3 regions of the Mesorhizobium abyssinicae genome follow, and region 1 is predicted to be linked to each of the others. Evidence: riboswitches for the same ligand, from Rfam matches in the RefSeq annotation. Region 1 holds a riboswitch; each other region holds the start of a gene.
What was found. A riboswitch is a leader RNA that binds a small molecule or an ion and turns the genes downstream of it on or off. The one in region 1 is predicted to bind cobalamin.
Positions count from the first base shown of each region.

Region 2: another riboswitch for cobalamin. It lies ahead of metE (5-methyltetrahydropteroyltriglutamate--homocysteine S-methyltransferase); the one in region 1 lies ahead of PU724_RS23830 (CbtB domain-containing protein).
Region 3: another riboswitch for cobalamin. It lies ahead of PU724_RS10330 (aromatic ring-hydroxylating oxygenase subunit alpha); the one in region 1 lies ahead of PU724_RS23830 (CbtB domain-containing protein).

Region 1 covers NZ_JARAKC010000013.1:8,107-14,948, reverse strand. Annotated here, with positions in the region: gene PU724_RS23840 (aromatic ring-hydroxylating oxygenase subunit alpha) at 1-679, opposite strand, end outside; gene PU724_RS23835 (gamma-glutamylcyclotransferase) at 812-1,504, shown strand; cobalamin riboswitch at 1,569-1,762, shown strand; gene PU724_RS23830 (CbtB domain-containing protein) at 1,800-1,979, shown strand; gene PU724_RS23825 (CbtA family protein) at 1,995-2,792, shown strand; gene cobU (bifunctional adenosylcobinamide kinase/adenosylcobinamide-phosphate guanylyltransferase) at 2,785-3,300, shown strand; gene cobO (cob(I)yrinic acid a,c-diamide adenosyltransferase) at 3,302-3,916, shown strand; gene cbiB (adenosylcobinamide-phosphate synthase CbiB) at 3,917-4,894, opposite strand; gene cobD (threonine-phosphate decarboxylase CobD) at 4,893-5,948, shown strand; gene PU724_RS23800 (tyrosine phosphatase family protein) at 5,945-6,454, shown strand; gene PU724_RS23795 (creatininase family protein) at 6,466-6,842, opposite strand, start outside.
Region 2 covers NZ_JARAKC010000032.1:41,467-48,308, forward strand. Annotated here, with positions in the region: gene ggt (gamma-glutamyltransferase) at 1-178, shown strand, start outside; gene PU724_RS31450 (hypothetical protein) at 260-694, shown strand; gene PU724_RS31455 (cytochrome-c peroxidase) at 884-1,939, shown strand; gene metE (5-methyltetrahydropteroyltriglutamate--homocysteine S-methyltransferase) at 2,177-4,522, opposite strand; cobalamin riboswitch at 4,620-4,819, opposite strand; partial or broken gene PU724_RS31465 (IS630 family transposase) at 5,123-5,356, shown strand; partial or broken gene PU724_RS31470 (Mu transposase domain-containing protein) at 5,671-6,038, shown strand; gene PU724_RS31475 (hypothetical protein) at 6,506-6,712, shown strand.
Region 3 covers NZ_JARAKC010000003.1:492,407-499,248, reverse strand. Annotated here, with positions in the region: gene PU724_RS10350 (ABC transporter ATP-binding protein) at 1-510, shown strand, start outside; gene PU724_RS10345 (DUF680 domain-containing protein) at 601-840, opposite strand; gene PU724_RS10340 (DUF680 domain-containing protein) at 946-1,155, opposite strand; gene PU724_RS10335 (DUF680 domain-containing protein) at 1,226-1,432, opposite strand; cobalamin riboswitch at 1,941-2,143, shown strand; gene PU724_RS10330 (aromatic ring-hydroxylating oxygenase subunit alpha) at 2,266-3,513, shown strand; gene PU724_RS10325 (FAD-binding oxidoreductase) at 3,532-4,632, shown strand; gene PU724_RS10320 (PqqD family peptide modification chaperone) at 4,781-5,209, shown strand; gene PU724_RS10315 (serine kinase) at 5,246-6,292, shown strand; gene PU724_RS10310 (glycosyltransferase family 2 protein) at 6,289-6,842, shown strand, end outside.

The DNA of each region.
Region 1 (6,842 bases):
GGCCTCGGCCATAGATCGGCACCAACCGCGACAGATCCTTGTGGACGCCGGGGCAATGCAGGCACTCGTTGAAGTTCTCCCAAAAGATCTTCCAGTTGCAGTTCATCACCTTGCGCAGCGCATGGCCGGTGACCAGCGTCTCCAGCGGCCAGTTGGTGAGATTGCCGGAAGCCCGGTCGAAGGAGGCTTCCGCCGAGCCGGCGGCATCTTCGGCGAGGTTGATGAAGACGAAACCGCGCCACACCGACAGCGCCACGCCATAGAGCGGATAGTCGGCCTTGTCGAAGCCTTCGGGCAGCGACTTCGACGGCACGCGCACGAGGTCGCCGCGCAGCGAATAGGACCAGGCGTGGTAGGGGCAGGTCAGCAGCCTGGCCTTCAGCCTTCCCTCGCTCTCCTGGCAAAGCTGCGAGCCGCGATGCCGGCAGGTGTTGTGGAAGGCGCGCAATTCGCCGGCCTCGTCGCGCAGCACCACGATCTCCTGCGTGCCGACGCGGAATGTCCTGAAAGCCAGCGGCTGGGCAAGGTCGGCCTCGCGGCAGACCAGCAGCCAGCTTTTGTACCAGATCGCGTCGAGGTCACGACCGTAAGCTCCGGCATCCCAATAGGCCGACGAGGGCAGGGTCGGCTCAAGCCTGGTCAGGCCGGTGTAGAGGTCGTCGCTCGGTTTGGGCTGCATAAGCGGCTCCCTTAATGGTCCAGCCGACACCCGGCCAGGATGTTTGTCAATCGCTCGCGCCGTGGCCATTGTGGCACGCAATCGCCGCCCCTAAGGTCGGCGCTTCACAAGTCGGGTGCCCAGGGACAGTTCATGCCGCCAAGGACAATGTCGCTCACCGAGGAGCTGGTCGCGCGCTGCTTTCGCGTCGTCGAGGACAGCGGGCCTGATCCCAACGCGATGCATCTGGACGATGCCGACTATGAAGCGATGCTGGACACGCTCGAGGCTGAGCTGCCTGGCAGCGAACCGCTCTGGCTGTTCGGCTACGGCTCGCTGATCTGGAAGCCCGAGATCGATCATGTCGAGGAACGGGTTGCGGTCGCGCGCGGCTGGCACAGGTCCTTCTGCATGAAGATGACGCGCTGGCGCGGCACCAGGGAGCAGCCTGGCCTGATGATGGCGCTGGACCGGGGCGGGCAGTGCAAGGGCGTCGCCTTCAGGCTTGGCGACGCGGACCGGCGCCAGCAGCTCGACAAGGTTTTGCGGCGCGAGGTGACACTGAAGCCGACCAGCTATCATCCGCGCCTGCTCAATCTTTCGAGCGACGGCGGCACGTTGCGGGCACTGGCCTTCGTCATCAACCGCAAGGGCACAACCTATGCCCGCCCGCTCGAGGAAAAAGAGGTGGTGGAAAGGCTGGCGACATCCTGCGGGCACTGGGGATCGGGCGCAGACTATCTTTACAACACGGTGAAGAACCTCGAGCAGCGCGGCATCCATGACCGCCATCTGTGGCGGCTGCAGCATCTGGTCGCCGAGCGGATTGCCGCGTCGGACAGCTAGGCCCGGTGGCGCATTTGCGCTGGTGGCCGCCGGAATTTGGTTTGCCGGGCGCGACGATTCTGCCTATAGTCCTGCCGTCGTCGGTTCCGTTTTTGGAGCCAAGAGGGAATGCGGTGAGGGCGAATTCGTCCAATGCCGTGGCTGCCCCCGCAACTGTGTGCGGTAGTCCTCTCCAAGACCACTGAGGAAAATCCTCGGGAAGGTGGGGAAGGGCGCTGATCCGCGAGCCAGGAGACCTGCCGGCGACAGAAACGTTGAATTCTATGCCCTCGGGTGGAGGGCGAAAGGACAAGACATGACGACCGCTTCCGTCTCCCTCGGCACCTCCGTCTCCTCGCAGTCGCGCTTCATGCAGCTGGCCATGGCCGCGTTGCTCGGCATTTTCGTCGTCGGCTTTGTCGGCTTCTCGCATCTCGATGCGGTCCACAACGCAGCTCACGACTACCGCCACTCGATGGCGTTTCCCTGCCACTGACAAGGGCCTGACATCATGAACCTGTTTCGCAACGTCGTGTTCATCGCGGCGATTGCAGGGCTCGTGGCCGGCGTCGTTCTCGCTTGCCTGCAGGCCTATGCAACCGTGCCGCTGATCCTCAAGGCGGAAGTCTACGAACAGGCCGGCGGCGGCCATCATCATGATCATGCCGCGGCGCCTGCCGAGACCGGCGACGCCATGAGCTCCGCCGCTCCGGCCGGAAATGCCATGAGTTCCGCGCCGGCTCCGGCCGAAGCGGCCGCGCCAGCGGAAGACGAGGGCTGGGCACCGGCCGACGGCTTCGAGCGTTTCGCCTTCAACGTCGTCGCCAACATCGTCACCGGCATCGGCTTCGCGCTGATCCTGGTCGCGGTTTCGGAATTCGCCGGTGGTATCGGCAACTGGCGCCAGGGCGTGTTCTGGGGTCTCGCCGGCTTTGCCGTGTTCACGCTGGCGCCGTGCCTCGGCCTGCCGCCGGAACTGCCGGCGATGCCGGCCGCCGAACTCCTGCCGCGCCAGATCTGGTGGACGGCGACAGCGGTCGCGACCGCCGCCGGACTCGGCCTGATCGCTTTCCGCAAGTCGCTGCCGCTGGCGATCCTGGCGGTAGCCCTGATCGTCGCGCCGCACATGGTCGGCGCGCCGCAGCCGGCAAGCTTCGAGACGCCGATTCCCGAAGGCCTGCATCACCAGTTCGTGGTGGCGGTGACGGTCACCGACCTGGTGTTCTGGCTGGTGCTGGGCGCCGCCGTCGGCGTGGTGCGCGGCCGCTTCACCGGCACGGCCACCAGCCTGCGCGACAGCTTTGCCTGATCGCAGGGGACTGACCTTCATCATCGGCGGTGCGCGCTCCGGCAAGAGCGCGCATGCCGAAACCCTGGTGACGGCGAGTCCCTCGCCATGGGCTTACATCGCCACCGCGGAAGCCTATGACGATGAGATGCGCGAGCGCATCGCGCTGCATCGGGCGCGTCGCGGCGAGGGCTGGGCGACGGTCGACGCGCCGCTCGATCTTGCCGCCGCGATCGAGGCGCTGCCCGATCATCAGCCCGTGTTGATCGACTGCCTGACTCTGTGGCTGACCAATCATATGCTGGCCGAGCGCGACCTCGATGCGGAATGCCGGCGGCTTGTGGATGTTCTATCGCGGCCGCGCGGGCCGTGGTTCGTGGTGTCCAACGAGGTTGGCCTGGGCATCGTGCCCGACAATGCGCTGGCGAGGCGGTTTCGCGATGCGGCAGGCCGACTCAACCAGCAGGTCGCCGCCGTCGCAGATACGGTGCTGCTGATGGTGGCCGGTCTGCCGCTGAAGGTGAAGTGAGATGACCGAGACCGATGACAAGGATGCCGAGCGCCACCGCGCCAAGATGGCCAAGCGCAAGGCTGTGCAGGATGCCGAGGTGGCGGCAAAGACGATCGAGAAGGGGCTGCTGATCGTCAACACCGGCCCGGGCAAGGGCAAGACCACTGCCGCCTTCGGGCTGGCGCTCAGGATGCTCGGCTACGGCAAGCGCGTCGGCGTCGTGCAGTTCATCAAGGGCAAATGGCATACCGGCGAGAAGGACGCCTTCGCCGCCTTCGGCGACCGCGTCGTCTGGCATGCGATGGGCGAGGGCTTCACCTGGGAGACGCAGGACCTGAAGCGCGATATCGCCGCCGCCGAAGCGGCCTGGGCAAAAGCACTGGAGCTGATGGCCGACCCGTCGATCAGCCTCGTCGTGCTCGACGAACTCAACATCGCCCTGCGCTACGACTATCTCGATCTGGAAAAGGTCGTTGCCGCGCTGAAGGCGCGCCGCGCGGACCTGCATGTCGTGGTCACTGGCCGAAACGCCAAGCCGCTGCTCGTCGAGGCGGCCGATCTCGTCACCGAAATGGGCCTCACCAAGCACCATTTCTCGGCGGGCGTGAAAGCCCAGCAAGGCATCGAGTTCTGATCACATCGTCAGATAGATCAACAGCGCCGACAGCATGCCGAACAGCGCGATCAGCAGCCAGTCGGCCACCTGGTAGAGCTTCAGCGCCTGCCTGATGTCGAGGCTTTCAGCCTCGCGCCGGCCGCCTTCGCCCATGTAGGCATCCTCGACGACCACGCCGCTGTAGCTGCGCGGGCCGGCCAGGGCGAGACCCAGCGCGCCGGCCATCGCGGCCTCCGGCCAGCCGGCATTGGGCGAACGGTGCTTTTTCGCGTCGCGCCGCATGGCCTGCCAGGCGTTGCGGGGGTCCGCGCCTTTGACGAAGAAGGCAGCCAGCACGATCAGCAGCCCCGTCAGCCGCGATGCCGGCAGGTTGATCCAGTCGTCGAAGCGCGCCGCCGCCCAGCCGAAGGCCTCATGGCGCGGCGTGCGGTGGCCGATCATCGAATCGGCGGTGTTGGCGGCCTTGTAGGCGACGCCGCCGGCCAGGCCGCAGACCCCGGTCCAGAAGGCCGGTGCGACGATGCCGTCGGAGAAATTCTCGGCCAGGCTTTCGATCGCCGCGCGGGAAACGCCTGCCTTGTCGAGCTTTTCGGGATCGCGGCCGACGATGCGCGAGACGGCAATGCGGCCGAGCGTAAGGCCGCCGGTGTCGAGCGCGTCGGCCACCGCCTCGACATGATCGGCCAGGCTCTTCTGCGACATGAGCGTCGAGGCCAGGATCGCGGTGATGATGAGGCCGACCGGAAACATCTGCCAGAGCAGGAGCTGCACGGCAAAGGCGATGGCCGCCGGCACCAGAACAATGACCAGCAGAGCCATGACGCCCCGGCGACGACGCCGCGCGTCGGAATCAGTGGCGCGGTTGAGCGCGCGATCGAGAAAGGATATCAGCCTGCCGAACCAGGTGACAGGATGGCCGATGGCCCCGAACAGCCAGTCCGGGTAGCCGAGTGCCCGCTCAATGACCAATGACAGGAAGGCAATCAGTATCGACATGAAGCTTCTTGATGGAGCGATTGCGGCAGTGGATCACGGCGGATCCCTTGGCCGGGCGAGCGCGCTCTTCCCTCACGCGCCACGGCCTTTCGTCGATCTCTCGACGGGTATCAATCCGCACTCCTATCCAATTTTCGAATTGCCCGCCACCACCCTGTCGCGATTGCCGGAAGCGGCGCGGCTCGGCGAACTTCGAGCGGTCGCGGCCGGCGCCTATGGCGCGCCGTCGGCGGCGCATGTGGCGGCCGCGCCCGGCACGCAGATCCTTCTGCCGCGCGTTGCCTCGCTGGTGAAGCCCGGCAAGGCGCTGGTGCTCGGGCCGACCTATGCCGAGCACAGCCGAGCCGCCGCCATCGCCGGCCATGCGGCGGCCGACGTCGATGATGTCGAAGCGCTTGCCGAGGCCGACCTCGCCGTTGTCGTCAACCCCAACAATCCGGACGGTCGCGTCGTCGAGCGCGAAAGACTGCTTCAGCTTGCCGCCCACCTTCGCACCAAGGGCGGCCTACTGGTCGTCGACGAGGCGTTCATGGATGTCGGGCCGGGAGCGGAAAGCCTGGCCGGCGATGTCGGGCAGGGCGGCATCGTCGTGCTGCGTTCCTTCGGCAAGTTCTTCGGCCTTGCCGGTGTCAGGCTCGGCTTCGCGCTGGCCGACACGCTGACGGTCGAGCGGCTGGAGACGCAACTGGGACCCTGGGCGGTGGCAGGCCCGGCGCTTGAATACGGCATCCGCGCGCTTGGCGACCTCGATTGGCAGGCCGCCATGCGTGGGCGGCTGGCGCAGGACGCGGCGCGGCTCGACAAGCTGTTCGCCCGGTTCGGCGCTACCGTGGCCGGCGGCACCACGTTGTTCCGCTATCTGCGCCTGCCCGAAGCCGCCGGCCTGTTTTCGGCGCTGGGTGAGCGCGGCATCCTGCTCCGGCATTTCGCCCAGCGGCCACAGGTCCTGCGCGCCGGACTGCCGGGGGATGAGGCCGAATGGCAGCGGCTCGAAGCGGCGCTTGCCGACTGGGCCTCATTGCGCGAGGATCGGACGAAGGAAACCAACCCATGATCCATGTCTGTTCGCTGTCGAAGGTCGAGGAGACGGTGGCGAGAACCGGCGCGCAGCGCCTGCTGTCGCTGCTTGCCGCCGGCACCGAAGTGATGCGCCCGGCCTCGATCGTGGCGGAAAACCACTTGCATCTGGTCATGCACGATATCGCCGTGGCGCAGGAAGGCATGACCATGCCGGGCGAGGAGCATGTCCGCGCGCTGCTCGATTTCGGTTATCGCTGGGATCGGGCAAAGCCGCTGGTCGTGCATTGCTATGCCGGCATCAGCCGCTCGACCGCCTCGGCCTATATCATTGCCGCGGCGCTGGCGCCGAAGCGCGACGAGGTCGAGCTGGCGCAGACGCTGCGCGCGCTCTCGCCCTCGGCGACCCCCAATCCGCGGCTGATCGCCGTTGCCGATGCCTTGCTTGGCCGCGATGGCCGCATGATCGCCGCGATCGAAGCGATCGGGCGCGGCGCCGACGCTTTCGAGGGCATACCTTTCGAGTTGAAGATCGAAGCCTGAACCCCTTCGGGTTACGGCAGCCAGTCGGCGAGCTTTGCCTTGCGGACATCCTTCACCAGGCTGATGAAGCCGTCGGCCTGATGCTCGGCGGTCAGGCGGCCCTTCTCGGCCGTGGCGATCGAGGCGTCGCCGACCACGCCGTTCGGGTTGAGGTCGCTGGCGATCCAGGCGAAGGCGTGCGTGCCGGTGTGGCGCAGCAGGGCGAATTCCTTTTCGGCGCGGCCGACATTGGAAACGAAATTGTCGGCCTTGCCCATGTCGACGAGGTCGGGCCGGAAATGCAGCATCAGCGAGGTCTCGACGTCGCCGCCATGGATGCCGTGGCGGTCCTCCAGCTCGGTGTACATGCCGGCTGGCCGGCCGAAACGCTGCCAGCTCGTCTTCACCG
Region 2 (6,842 bases), on a different contig from region 1:
CAATGTGGCGGCGATCAACAGCGTTGGCGGCGGGATGAGCGCGATTCAGTTTGATGCGGACGGCACAATGACTGGTGCCGCATGCTGGCGCGCCGACGGTATGCCAATCGGGCTCGGCGGCGGATTGGCGCGGCCCGGCGCATTTTTCAAACCCGGATCAGAAGCGCCCGGTACATGACCACACTGGCGGGGTGGCAGCCGGTTGAAGACCATCTCGTTTGACGACGTGGGTGAACGGTTCCTCGATCTGCCTTAGGGATTGCCAGATGCAGTTCATTTAGGGATACCTAAAGCAATAAAAGGGGTAGAAGCACACAAACTGATCGTCTCTGTCAAGCTCGGTGAGGATTTACTTTTAACGATTATCCCGGACCCCGCAGAAGCTTTCCAGTCGCGCGAAGTCGAAATCCTTGCTTCATCTCGGAATTCGCTTGGAGTGGCCGTGAAAGACGAGACGCAGGTTATAAGAAGGAAGGCTGCCATTGCGAGCGTGCGGATCATAGGTCTTTCTCCCATGAGTTGTTTTGAATTTGACGCGCATGAGTTGTATGCAAGAATAGATACTGCCATTTTGGCGAAGTCTGTAAGCGGAGGTTCCACAATGAAGGTTCAATGGACCGGGGAACGAATGAACTTTAGAGCATTCAGCAGCACCCTTGAGGTCGAGCAGATGCTGCTTCGTAACGAGAGCTGACGATAGGTGCCTCAAGCATCTCTTTGAGATCCAATCGAAAAAGGCGGTTCCCTTCCCTGCCGTTTGCGCCGCTGTCGCGGAATAACGGTGTCAGACGACCCGATTCTCCTCCCGCCGCTGATCTAGCGCAGGGCGTTCACGAACCGCATACCCCAAAGTGGATGCGTACACCACGCAGAGAGATCGTCTATGAAAGTCCTGTTGACTACGATGGCTATCGCCGTGCCCGCAGCCGCCGCTTTTGCTGATCAAGCGATCCCCGAACACCTCAGAGAAACCGCTCTGGCCACTTTCAAGCCTTTAGCATCTATCACACCGGCAGTCACCAACAACCCGATTACCCCAGCGAAGATCGCTCTCGGCAAGGCAATCTTCTTCGATCCACGCGTCTCGGCATCAGGCGTCTTCTCATGCAATTCGTGCCACAACTTGGCAACTGGGGGCGACGACAACCGTGAGACTTCGATCGGCCATGGTTGGCAAAAAGGGCCGCGCAACGCGCCCACGGTTTTGAACGCTGTCTTCAACATCGCGCAGTTCTGGGATGGTCGCGCCGAAGACCTCAAGGCCCAAGCCAAGGGACCAGTGCAAGCCGCTGTCGAAATGGCCAACACACCGGATCAACTCGTCGCCACGCTCAAGTCGATGCCGCAATATGTCGAGTGGTTCAACGCAGCTTTCCCGGATGAAGCCGATCGCGTCACCTTCGAAAACTTCACCAAGGCAATCGAAGCCTTCGAGGCGACACTGGTCACGCCAGCCCCTTTCGATGATTTCCTCAATGGTGATGACGCCGCCATGACAACCGAACAAAAACAGGGTCTGGCACTTTTCATGGACAAAGGCTGCTCGTCCTGCCATGCCGGTGTCAACGTTGGCGGGGACGGCTACTACCCATTCGGCCTTGTTGAAAGGCCCAGCGCTGACATCCTGCCGGAAAATGACAAGGGCCGATTGGCGGTCACCAATAAAGCCGAAGATTCTTATGTCTTCCGCGTGGCGCCGCTGCGCAATGTAACGCTCACCGCGCCGTATTTTCATTCGGGCAAGGTATGGGATCTGAAACAGGCCGTGGCCATCATGGGAAAGACTCAACTCGGCGAAGAATTGACGACAGAAGAAGTCGACCGGCTCGTTGCCTTCCTTAACGCGTTGACCGGAAGGGTGCCCAACGTCGTCTATCCCATTTTACCGGCCGAAACCGCGACAACGCCTCGACCTGTGTCGCGGATTTCAGGAAAATAAATGGCCTGAGCTTCGGAAAGTCGCAAAAAACGGTAATAGCGAACCATCACTGAGAGGGAGGCCACTCGGCTTCCACCAAGTCCCCTGATCTAATCTAAACGCGCAGACGGCGCTTCCGTCGCCTGCTCGTCGCGATGGCATCATGTTGCCAGGACGTTCTGCGAGCCGAGGCGTTTTCGCGGGATTCGAGGCAGCGTTAGCCGTTGACTCGCCACATGACGAGAATTCGGCAAAGCCTCAGACCTCCACTCTCTCCCGGAGCGCGCGTGCTGCAGCGACCATGTTCAGGAGGGCAGGGCGGACCTCCTCCCAATTGCGTGTTTTGAGGCCACAGTCGGGGTTTACCCAAAGGTGACCATCAGACAAGCGCTCGCGGGCAAGCATGAGGAGGGCCGAAATCTCGGCGACTTCCGGAACGCGCGGTGAGTGGATGTCATAGACTCCGGGACCGATTTCGTTCGGATATTTAGAGCTCGTAAAGGCGTCCAGCAGTTCCATTGCCGAGCGCGATGTCTCAATCGAAATTACATCAGCGTCCAGCTCAGCGATCGCGTCGATGATCTCGTTGAACTCCGAATAGCACATGTGGGTATGGATCTGAGTCGAGTCCTTTACACCTGTTGAAGCGATCCGGAAGCATTCGACCGACCAGTCGAGATAGACCTTCCAGTCGCACTTGCGCAGTGGCAAGCCTTCGCGAAACGCGGCCTCGTCGATCTGGATCATCCTTGCGCCGAATCTTTCGAGGTCCGTCACTTCATCGCGAATAGCGAGCGCGATCTGGCGGCAGACCTCGGAGCGGGGTACGTCATCGCGAACAAAAGACCAATTGAGAATGGTCACCGGGCCTGTAAGCATTCCCTTCACAGGCTTTTGCGTAAGCGACTGGGCGAATTGCCACCAGCGCACCGTCATCGGATTGGGGCGCGATACGTCGCCGAAGATGATGGGGGGACGCACGCAGCGCGACCCATAGCTCTGCACCCAGGCATGTTCGGTGAAGGCGAAGCCGGAAAGTTGCTCGCCGAAATGCTGTACCATGTCGTTTCGTTCGAACTCGCCATGCACCAGCACGTCCAGCCCGATCTCCTCCTGCCAGCGAATAGCAGCCTCGGTCTCCTTCTTCAGAAAGGTTTCGTAATCGACATAGCTGAGATGGCCCTTCCCGTGAGCGGACCGCGCCTTGCGCACCTGAGGCGTCTGCGGAAAGGATCCAATGGTCGTCGTAGGGAACGGCGGCAGGCCGAGCGTGCTGGCCTGGACCTTGGAACGGTCGGCAAATGCGCTCTTTCGTTGCTTCATAGCGCCGTTGATGTCGGCGATCCGCCCTTCAACGAGCGGGTCATGGACCTTCGTGGATGTTGCGCGAGTCGAGGCAGCCTCGTCAGAAGCTTTCAACTCGCCAGCCACGGCATCTCTACCTTGGGACAAAGCCCGAGCCACGATGACCAGCTCGTCGGTCTTCTGGGCCGCGAAGGCGAGCCACGACCTGATGTTCGCATCCAGTACCGTCTCCATACGCAAGTCGATCGGCACATGCAGCATCGAGCACGAAGGCGCGATCTCGACTCGGTCCAACGGCCAGCCCGCGACGATCGGCTTGATGCGGTCGAGAATGGCAGTGAGGTTCGCGCGCCAGACGTTGCGGCCATTGATCAAGCCAAGCGATAACACCAGATCCTTAGGCGCGAGCCGACCAGCCGTCTCCAACTGTTCAGGAGCACGCGAGAGATCAAGATGCAGGCCGGCCAAAGGCAGCGATATCGCCGTCTCGAGATTGTCCCCCAGCGGCCCGAAATAAGTAGCCAGCATGATCTTCAGCTCGGGCGCGGCCTTCGACAGCTGCCCATAGGCAAATTCAAGTGCGGCTCGTTCGTTCGGGTTTAGATCGAGCACAAGCGCTGGCTCATCGATCTGCACCCAGTCGGCTCCCGAAAGTTTCAACCTCCGCAGGAGTTGCTCGTAGACGGGCAGAAGCCGCGGCAGCAGCGTGAGGGGATTGAAACCTTGGGCAGGTGACTTCGCCAGCTTGAGAAAAGTGACCGGTCCAAGGATGACCGGGCGTGTATGAATGCCCAGGGCTTTAGCCTCGAGGAAGTAATCAACCGGTTTGGTCGACGAGAGTGTGAACGCCTGATCGTCGTCAAGTTCCGGCACAATGTAATGATAGTTGGTGTCGAACCATTTGGTCATTTCCATCGCGGTTAGGGCAGGGCAAGCCGCATCCTCCCGACCAGAGTCGCAATTCCCCGTCTGACCTTGGTTGCCACGGGCCATGGCGAAATAGATGTCGAGTGGGACCTCGCCGCTATTCCATGCGTAGCGGGACGGCACAGCGCCGACCATGGCGGCGGTGTCGAGTACATGGTCGTAGAGCGAAAAGTCGTTCGACGGGATTTTCGACACACCGCGATCGCGCTGCTCCTCCCAGCTCGCGGCACGGAGCGCCTTTGCCGTCGCGAGAAGCTCGGCAGCGCAAGATTTTCCGGACCAATAGCTTTCAACTGAGAATTTCAATTCCCGCCTGCGACCGATACGCGGCACACCAAGCGTTGCTACAGGAATTTGCTGAGAGAGAGTCATGCGATACCCCGATGGTTGGGGCGTGGGGGACAACGAAGGCGCCATTAGGCCGGTACGAACGCCGGGCTGCCAGCGGCCACCGAGACACCCCGCCCGTGGACAATAGTTCGCCGTGGCAGGTCTCCTAGCTCGGGGGTCATAGCCTCTACCCGTCTTGCCGAGGCTGTTCGCCTCAGTGACATAAGTGGGGTCGGCTCGCCTCTAACAGTTGCGGGGGCAGCGCCGGCATCGCACCGGCTTCCCTCTTAGCTCCGCTGCGGCTGCGCCGTACGGAGAACCATGGCTTGGACACAATCACAGCAGTGCGCTCTCTTGTCAACCGCGCATAAAGAAATCTTTATGTCATTATGTGAACGCATTTGTATTATCGCAGTGATTTCCAAGTCGCGTGAGGGTCGAACAAGGGGCGTTCGGATCGTGAATATGTTTAATGCGGCACGCGAGAAGGCAGATTGGCTACATGAAGCAGACCTTGGCTGCTGCAGGGACCGAGCCAAATCGACAAATGGGCGCGCTGTGCAGAACTGTGACAGACGGCGGTTCGGCCCGGCCGCGCAAGGGTCGTTAGCCGCGCCTTTGGTCGGACCGATTGGGGCGCGAACGCAGTGTGTCTGGCTCGACGCCGTCGAGGGCTTCTTCACCGCGCTGTCGAAGCGACGCCTCAAGCGAGGCGGCTTTCAACCTGTCGTCCTCCTGTAGGGGCCATCAACCGCTTCCTCGCCGAGCATAATCCGACAACCCAAACGCTTCACTTGGACCGCCGACCCGGACAAAATCATCGCCGCCGTCAAACCTGGGCACCAAGGGTTGGATTCAATCCACTACTATGGATAGCGACTACTGCTCGAAAAGAAGTGCCAAGGTGGGGCCAGCCGCGCGCTCGTACTCGGCTTATATCCGATTCCAGATGCAGTTCATTTCGGGCAACCTAACGCAATAAAAGGGGTAGAAGCACGCAAACTGGCATCTCTGTTCAAGCTCGGTGAGGATTTACTTTTAACGCTTCATGGCCGCGCCGGGCGGCTCGCTCCAGACGCGAGGTGCTCGGCCTGCAGTTCTGCTTCACGCCATCCCAGGCGGAGTCAGGATTGGCGCGTTCAAGGGCGCAACAAAGCTGCCCCAGACGAAGCAGAGGGGAAAGACGAACGCGGGTCGGCTACGTCAAGAAGAACGCGAACGCCGGCCGGCGGTTCGAGAGCTGGGCGGCGTTCGAGGCGCATCTGGATCGGTGGACGCGCGAGGTTGCCGACCAGGGAGAACAACCGGCGTTGCACCCGTGGAACGTTTTGCCGCTGAAGCTCGAGCGCTCCGCGCGCTTTCCGGCAGCTCGCCGTTGGGCACCTGCAGGACCTGATCCGCAAGGTCCAGGCCGACTGTGCGATCGATCTGGATACTAACAGCTACTCAGTGCCCTGGCGCCTGATCGGCGAGAGCGTCCAGGTCGTGGTGTTGGCTGGCTGTGTGATCATCCGTCATGCGGCCAGATGGTAGCGATCATGCCCTGTGCCAGGGGCAGTGGTACAATTGCGAAAAGGGTTTCGGCTTCATTGCTCCTGAAACGGTGAGAAGGACGTCTTCGTTCATGCCACCGCGCAGACCCGCTCAGGACTGAGCATCCGGCGCGCGCGTGTGGCCCTATTACCTGCTGAACGCCAAGTTCAAGCTGGTCGCAGACTGCGTCAAGGACCCCAAAGCAGAGGACACGCTGCTCCAGCGCACGCTTATCAAGGCTTCGCCGGACGCATGGAGGGGCAGAAGGTGTTTGTCCAATGCGGGCAGGGCAAGAAAGGCCTGGAAGTTCGGAATATTCGCCTCGCTTAGCCAAATGCGTTGGCCCAACCGAAATCGCGCCTCAGACAAAGAAAAAGCCCGCTGCCGGGAGGAGGTGGCAGCGGGCTCTATTTCGAATGAGACGCGGGAGGAGGTGCGCCCCACTCAACGTCGGCACCTCATCTGGGAGGAGTAGATGGCCGAGAGGAGTAGATGGCCGACAACATGACCATACCGATAGCAACTGATATTGCAATGCACAAATTTTTTATCGCAAGTGCGAAATCGTGCCGGATCCGCTTAGTCGAGCCTGAAAAGTCCGGTCAGGCTGCGGCTTTGTTGCGGGCACGCTTGGCAGTGCCGGCGCGCGCTCTTGCGCACTTTAGAACGGCGGTGATGAATCACTTTATAGCTCAATAATGACGGCCGCGTTTCATAGCAAGCAAGCCATGCATGATGTTGCGGATCGCTACCCGGCCGCAATCGCGGATCTTTCTCGTGAACCGTCATCGCCCTGACAACACATTGTGCCATGGTCGCCGCGTCGATG
Region 3 (6,842 bases), on a different contig from region 1:
GCCGATCGCATCGTGGTGCTGAAGGAAGGCCGCATCGAGCAGGTCGGCACGCCGATGGAGCTCTACAAGCGGCCCGGTAATCTGTTCGTTGCCCAGTTCATCGGCTCACCGGCCATGAACATCCTGCCGGCGAAGATCGAAAAGGCCGGCGACCCGACCGTCATCAGCCATGTCGGCGGCCGCAAGGCGACGGTGCCGATCGCCACACCCGCCTCGGCGAATGGTGCGGCGGTGAGTTTCGGCGTGCGGCCGGAAGACCTGGCGATCGCTACCGGCACCGAGTATCTGTTTGAGGGAACGGTGGACTATGTCGAGCAGCTCGGCGAGGTCCAGCTCGTCTATGTCGACATCGGCCGCGCCGACCTGCCGCTGGTGACGAAACTGCCGGGCAATGTCGAGGTCAAGCGCGGCGCTGTGCTGCGGCTCAACGCCGATCCCGGCGACCTGCACATCTTCGACGCTGACGGCCACTCCTTCACGCTTCATATGGCGGAAGCCAAGGCGGCCTGACCTTCACGTGAGACAAAAAAGGAGCGGCGGGCTGTGCCCGCCGCTCTTGCTATTTCAGCCCGGTCCATCCCGATCCGGGATGGACGGCTGTTAGCGCCCGAACAGGTTGCGGTCGCTACCCTGAGGCGCGGACTTCTCGACATCGCCCGACGAGTTCAGCAGCTTGTAGACCGGCGAGCTGGTGTCGCGCGTCGACGACGTCTGCGTGGTGTCGACGTTGGCGGCCGGCCGCTGATTGTTGATGTCGGTCCCACCAACATTGTCGTTGCGGGCATAGGCGCTGCCGGCGGCGATCAAAAGTGCGGCGGCAGTAAGAGCAATCTTCTTCATTTTGGGTACTCCTGGATTTGCGTAGGAGCGGCGGGCCAGCCGCCGCGTCCGGCTTCCGTTTGGCCGCGACCCGAACCGGAGGTCCGGGATCGCGGTCCGGTCGGTTTAGTTGTTGCCGAAGAGGTTACGGTCGCTGCCCTGGTTGGCGGGCTGCTCGGCGGCCGGTTCCGACTTCTTGATCGATGCCGTGTACGAGCTGTCGACGGCAGCAGCGGGCTGATTGGCACCGTTGGAACCGTAATTGTCGCTGCCGGATGCGAAAGCGCCGCCCGAGATGGCCAGAAGGGCCGCTGTGGCAAGGATGATCTTCTTCATTTTAGTGCTCCTGAATTTCTGACGATCCCGAGCGGCAGGCTCTTGCCCACCGCGGGTCAGGGATCGTGTGTTAGTTGTTGCCGAACAGGTTGCGGTCCGAGCCCTGTGCCGGTGTCTGAGCGGCGGGTTCCGACTTCTCGATCGAAGCCGTGTACGAGCTGTCGACGGCAGCGGCGGGCTGATTGGCACCGTTCGAACCGTAATTGTCGCTGCCACCAGCAAAGGCGCTGCCGGAAATGGCCAGAAGGGCGGCGGCAGTAAGAGCAATCTTTTTCATTTTTGGTACTCCAGTATATTTTTTCCGTCCGTCTAGCGGCGTGTCTTGGGAGGAAATCGCGTCGTTCGGACAGCCCCGATGTGGGAGAGCTATCGGCCGCTTTCCAATCACGAAGTTTTTCCGTCTGGCCTATGAATCTGCACCTTGAAATTGTACCAAGGCCATCTACACGTGACGAAATGCGAAGCAATATCAATTGGTTGATCAAATCGTCCATCGAGCCAAGTGACGATTCCGAAGATCTGCGTTCACACCGTCCTGCACGCATTGTCAACAGAAACGAACCGTTCGGTTCGATTTTAGAATCTCCTAATAGTCACTTTTCTATACTGTTAACCAATTCAGAGCCGCCCAGGGCCGATTCGAACACGGTTTTCTCCGCCTCGATTCGCATGCGGCAGCGTGTGACATCGGTCGCCTTGCAGGGCCAATATCAGCTTCATGGGTCGTGTCGCGCCGCATGGATGCGATGTCGTTTTCATGCCGATGGCGCGGCGGCTGTCGTGATTAAGATCAGACCATCTCAGGTGCCGCTCCGTGACGACGGGACGGAGAATTGGGAAGCCGGTCAGAACCCGGCGCTGCCCCCGCAACGGTGGTGGAGTTCAAAGTCGCGACGGGAGACCACTGGGCCATCGGCCTGGGAAGGTGCCGCGACCGCCCGCCAGGGCACTCCAGAGCCCGGAAACCAGCCAGGGATACTTGAACTCGACTGATCGCGGTGGGCGGTCAAGAGGCGAATGGTGCGTGCCCGGCCATGCCGGCGGCGGTCGTTCTTCTCAATCACCACCAGTTCAGTCCTTGAAGCGGTGCGACAAACGCGAGGACAGGACATGGATGCGCGCAACGACATGCTGAGGCTGCTGCACGGCCGCAGGCCGGGCTTTTCGCTTGAACAGCCTTTCTATACCGACCCGGACTATTTCAAGCTCGACATGGAGCTGATCTGGTACCGCGACTGGCTGTTCATCGGCCACGATTGCGAATTGCCGAAGCCGGGCTGCTACATCACCGCGCAGGTCGGCGACTATCCGGTAGTCCTGGTTCGCGACCAGCAAGGCAGGGTCAATGCCTTCCATAATTCCTGCCGCCATCGCGGCAGCCGCGTCTGCAACGCCGAGAAGGGCACCGCGGCGAAGCTCGTCTGCCCCTATCATCAATGGACCTACGAGCTCGACGGCAGGCTGCTGTTCGCCCGCCAGATGGCGGATGGTTTCGACAAGAGCCAGTTCGGCCTGAAGCCGGTCGCTTGCGAAAGCGTCGGCGGCTACATCTTCATCTGCCTGGCGAAGGAGCCCGCCGATTTCGCGCTAATGCGCGCCATGATCGAACCCTATCTCCTGCCGCATCGGTTGAGCGAAGCGAAGGTCGCTTTCGAATCGACCATCGTCGAGAAGGGCAACTGGAAGCTGGTCTGGGAAAACAACCGCGAGTGCTACCATTGCGCCGGCAACCATCCCGAACTCTGCAAGACCTTCCCCGAGGCGCCGACGGTGACCGGCGTGCATGGTGCCGAAAGCGATCCCGAGATGCAGGCGCATTGGGCGAAATGCGAGGCGGCGGGCCTGCCGAGCAAGTTCCGCATCGACCCGGCGGGACAGTATCGCGCCACCCGCGCGCCGCTCTTGCGCGACGCCGTCAGCTACACGATGAGCGGCAAGCGCGCGGTGAGGAAGAACCTTTCCACGAGCGTCTCGGCGGACCGCATCGGCACGTTGATGCACTATCACTATCCGACCACCTGGAACCATATCCTGATCGACCATGCCGTCACCTTCCGGGTGCTGCCGATCAGCGCCACCGAAACCGCGGTGACGACGAAATGGCTGGTCCACAAGGATGCGGTGGAAGGCGTCGATTACGATCTTGCCGAACTCACCCATGTCTGGACCGAGACCAACGACCAGGATCGCCGCATCGTCGAGGAAAATGCTTTCGGCATCCTCTCGCCGGCCTATGAGCCCGGCCCCTATTCGGAGCAGCATGAGGGCGGCGTCATCCAGTTCGTCGAATGGTACGCCTCCTTCATGGGCCCGCGCCTTGCCGAAGGCGGCCGGCCGGCGCTGCGCAGCGTTGCTTGAGGTGAAGGGATGAACGCGATGACGGATCTCGCCCTCTATCGCCATCTCGACGAGATGGCGCCCTGGAACGACCGGCTGCAGGTGCTGGAGGTGATCGGCGTCAGCGACGAGGCGCCGGACGTCAAGACCTTCACCTTCCGCTCCGACAACCAGACCTGGTTCCGCTACAAGCCCGGCCAGTTCGTGACGCTGGAACTGCCGGTCGCCGACGGACCGCTGATGCGCACCTACACGCTGTCCTCATCGCCCTCGCGGCCGTTCTCGATCGCGGTGACGGTGAAGGCGCAGGCCGGCAGCATCGGCACGCGCTGGATGTTCGACAATCTCAAGCCCGGCGCCCATGTGAAGGCCTATGGCCCGGCCGGCGATTTCTCGCTGCACAGCCATCCGGCGGCCAAGTACCTGTTCATCTCGGCCGGCTCCGGCGTAACACCGATGATGTCGATGCTGCGCTGGCTGAACGACTGCGCGCCCTGGACCGATGTCGGCTTCGTCAACTGCGCACGCAGGGCGGAAGAGATCATTTTTCGCAAGGAGCTTGAATTGCTGGGCAGCCGCATGCCCGGCCTGTCGCTCGGCTTCATGATCGAGGAACGCTCCAGCCGCGAGGGCTGGTTCGGTCATATGGGCCGCATCGACGCCATTCGCCTGCCGCTGCTCGCTCCCGACTTCCGCGAGCGCGAGATATTCTGCTGCGGCCCCGACCCGTTCATGCGCGCGGTGCGGCAGATGTTGGAGGCGGCGGGCTTCGACATGGCCAGGTATCACCAGGAAAGCTTTGCCGCGCCGACGGTGGAGGAAGTGCCGGCGCCGTTCGCGCTGCCGGGCGACGGCGGCGTCGAGACCCCCGTCGAGGCCGCGACGCCGGTGCGCTTCTCGCTTTCCGACGTCGACGCCGAATGCCTTGCCGGACAGACCGTGCTGCAGACGGCGCGCGCCTCGGGCGTCAGGATCCCGGCCGCCTGCGAGTTCGGCCTCTGCGGCACCTGCAAGGTCAGGAAGGTCTCTGGCGAGGTCGCGATGAGCCACAATGGCGGCATTCTCGATCACGAGATCGACGACGGCTTCATCCTTGCCTGCTGCTCGAGGCCGCTGACGCGGCTGGAAATCGAGGCCTGATTCCGCCGCGTAGACCCCAAGAATGGCAAGCGGCCTGCCGTGTCCGTCGTCTTGCCAAGCCAGAACCGAGTGTTTACAGGCCTTCCTCGGGGAGAGCGGCCGCCGCAAAGGCGGTTGCTTGCGCGAGCCATGAAGTGGGGCAGGGACAATGCCGCAAGCCAATGTCTACGCAGTCGCGAGCAAGGATATCGTTTTCGAATCCTTCGACGGCGAAGCTGTCGTGCTTGATCTGGCGAGCGGGAAGTATTTCGGGTTCTCCGATTCGGGCAGCCGGGTCTGGCAGGCGCTGTCTTCGGGCGTCGGTGCGCAGGCGCTGGCCGGATCGATAGCCGGCGCAGCGGCGACCGGCGCGACCGGGCTTGACGCCTTCATTGCGCAATTGGTCGAGCTCGGACTGCTGGTGCCTTCCGATGGCACGGCGCAGCCGCTGCCGGACGAACTGGCTGCCGAACTTGCGGTGGCAAACGAGCCGCTCAATGTGAGCGTCCATGACGATCTCGCCGACCTGATCATCGTCGACCCGATCCACGAGGTCGAGGAGCCTCTCGGCTGGCCGGCAGTCAAGCAGGCATCCTGAGAGATCGGCAGCACGTCGGCCGAGCCGGGATAGACCATGCCGCGTGTGACCCTTGAGACATTGCCGGACTACGCCCGCTATCTCATCGCGGCCGCCGAAGACGCGGCGCTCTTTCCGGTCACGCGGACAGTCCGCCTGCCCGCCCTTGAACTGACCGTGCATCTCGAGCCCGGCGCGCTGGCCGACGCGCTTGGCCATGCCTTTGTCGAGGCCGGGGACGATCAGCCGGGATTGCCCGCTTGCCGCATTTTCGTAGGCCATCCCGGCATTGGCGGCATGCCCGAGCCGGCACGATGGGGGGACGCGCATTTCACCGAACACGGTTTCGCGCAGCGTCTCGCCGGCGCCGGTTTGCGCGGCCACTACTTTCACGATCTCGATTTCTGGCAGGTCTACGATCCGCAGCGGCGCGTCGGCGTGCAGTTGATGCGGGCGGCGGATGCCTTTCCGCCGTGGGAAACGGGTTCGCCGCTGCGCGCCTTCCTGCACTGGGAATACGGCGCGCGCGGCATGCGGCTCGCCCATGCCGGCACGCTCGGTGCCGACGGCAGCGGCGTGCTGCTCGCCGGCGCCGGCGGCGCCGGAAAATCAGGCACGGTCGTAGCCGGGCTGCTCAACGGGCTCGACAGTGTCGGCGACGACTATGTGCTGGTCGATCTTTCGAGCAGCGTGATCGCCCGGCCGCTATTTTCGGTGCTCAAGCAGGACCCGAAGGGATTTGCCCGGCTCGGACTGAAAGACCGACTGGGCAGCGACAGGCCGCTCAACTGGCAAGGCAAGCATGTTTTCCACATAGGGGATATCGCCTCCAGGCCGATCCCCGGCACGCTGGACATCGTTGCGCTGATGGTGCCACATATCGGCGCTGGTGGGACAAGCTCGATCATGCCGATGTCGCGCAGGGACGCCATGATTGCGCTGGCGCCGTCGGGGATCGCGCAGATGCCGGGCGAGCGGGAAAGCGGCTTTCGCTTCTTCAGCGATCTTACCCGACTGCTGCCGTGCTACCGTCTGTCCCTGGGCACGGATCCCGGCGAGATCGCCGGCACCATTGCGGATTTCCTCGCGCGGGGCGCTTCGTGAAACTGAGCGTGATCATGCCGGTCTACAACCGCGAGCGCTATGTCGTCCCGGCATTGCGTTCGCTGCTCAGGCAATGCGACGCCGCCGATCTCGACATCATCGTCATCGACGACGGCTCGACCGACGGTTCAGCCGACGCCGTGCGCTCGATGATTGGCGAGAGCCCCTGCATCCGCCTGTTCCAGCAACAGAACGCGGGCGTGACCCGGGCCCGCAACACCGGGCTCAGGCTGCTCAAGCCGGACACCGAGCTGGTTTCTTTCCTCGATTCCGACGACATCTCGCCGGCCGGGCGTTTCGAGGCCGATGTCGAGCTGTTCCGGAAAGATCCCGGCCTTGAGCTCAGCTATTCGAGAATGATGCTGGTCGACAACATCGATGACGAGCGGTTGGAGCCGGCCGCGGACAGCTACCGCATCACCGTCCGCGGCATCCACCTGTCCTCGGCGATCTTCTCGCGCCGCCTGGTCGAGCGCATTGGCTGGTTCGACGAGGAGTTCGCCCAGGCGGAAGACACGGACTATCTGCTTCGCGGCTTCGAGATCGGCCC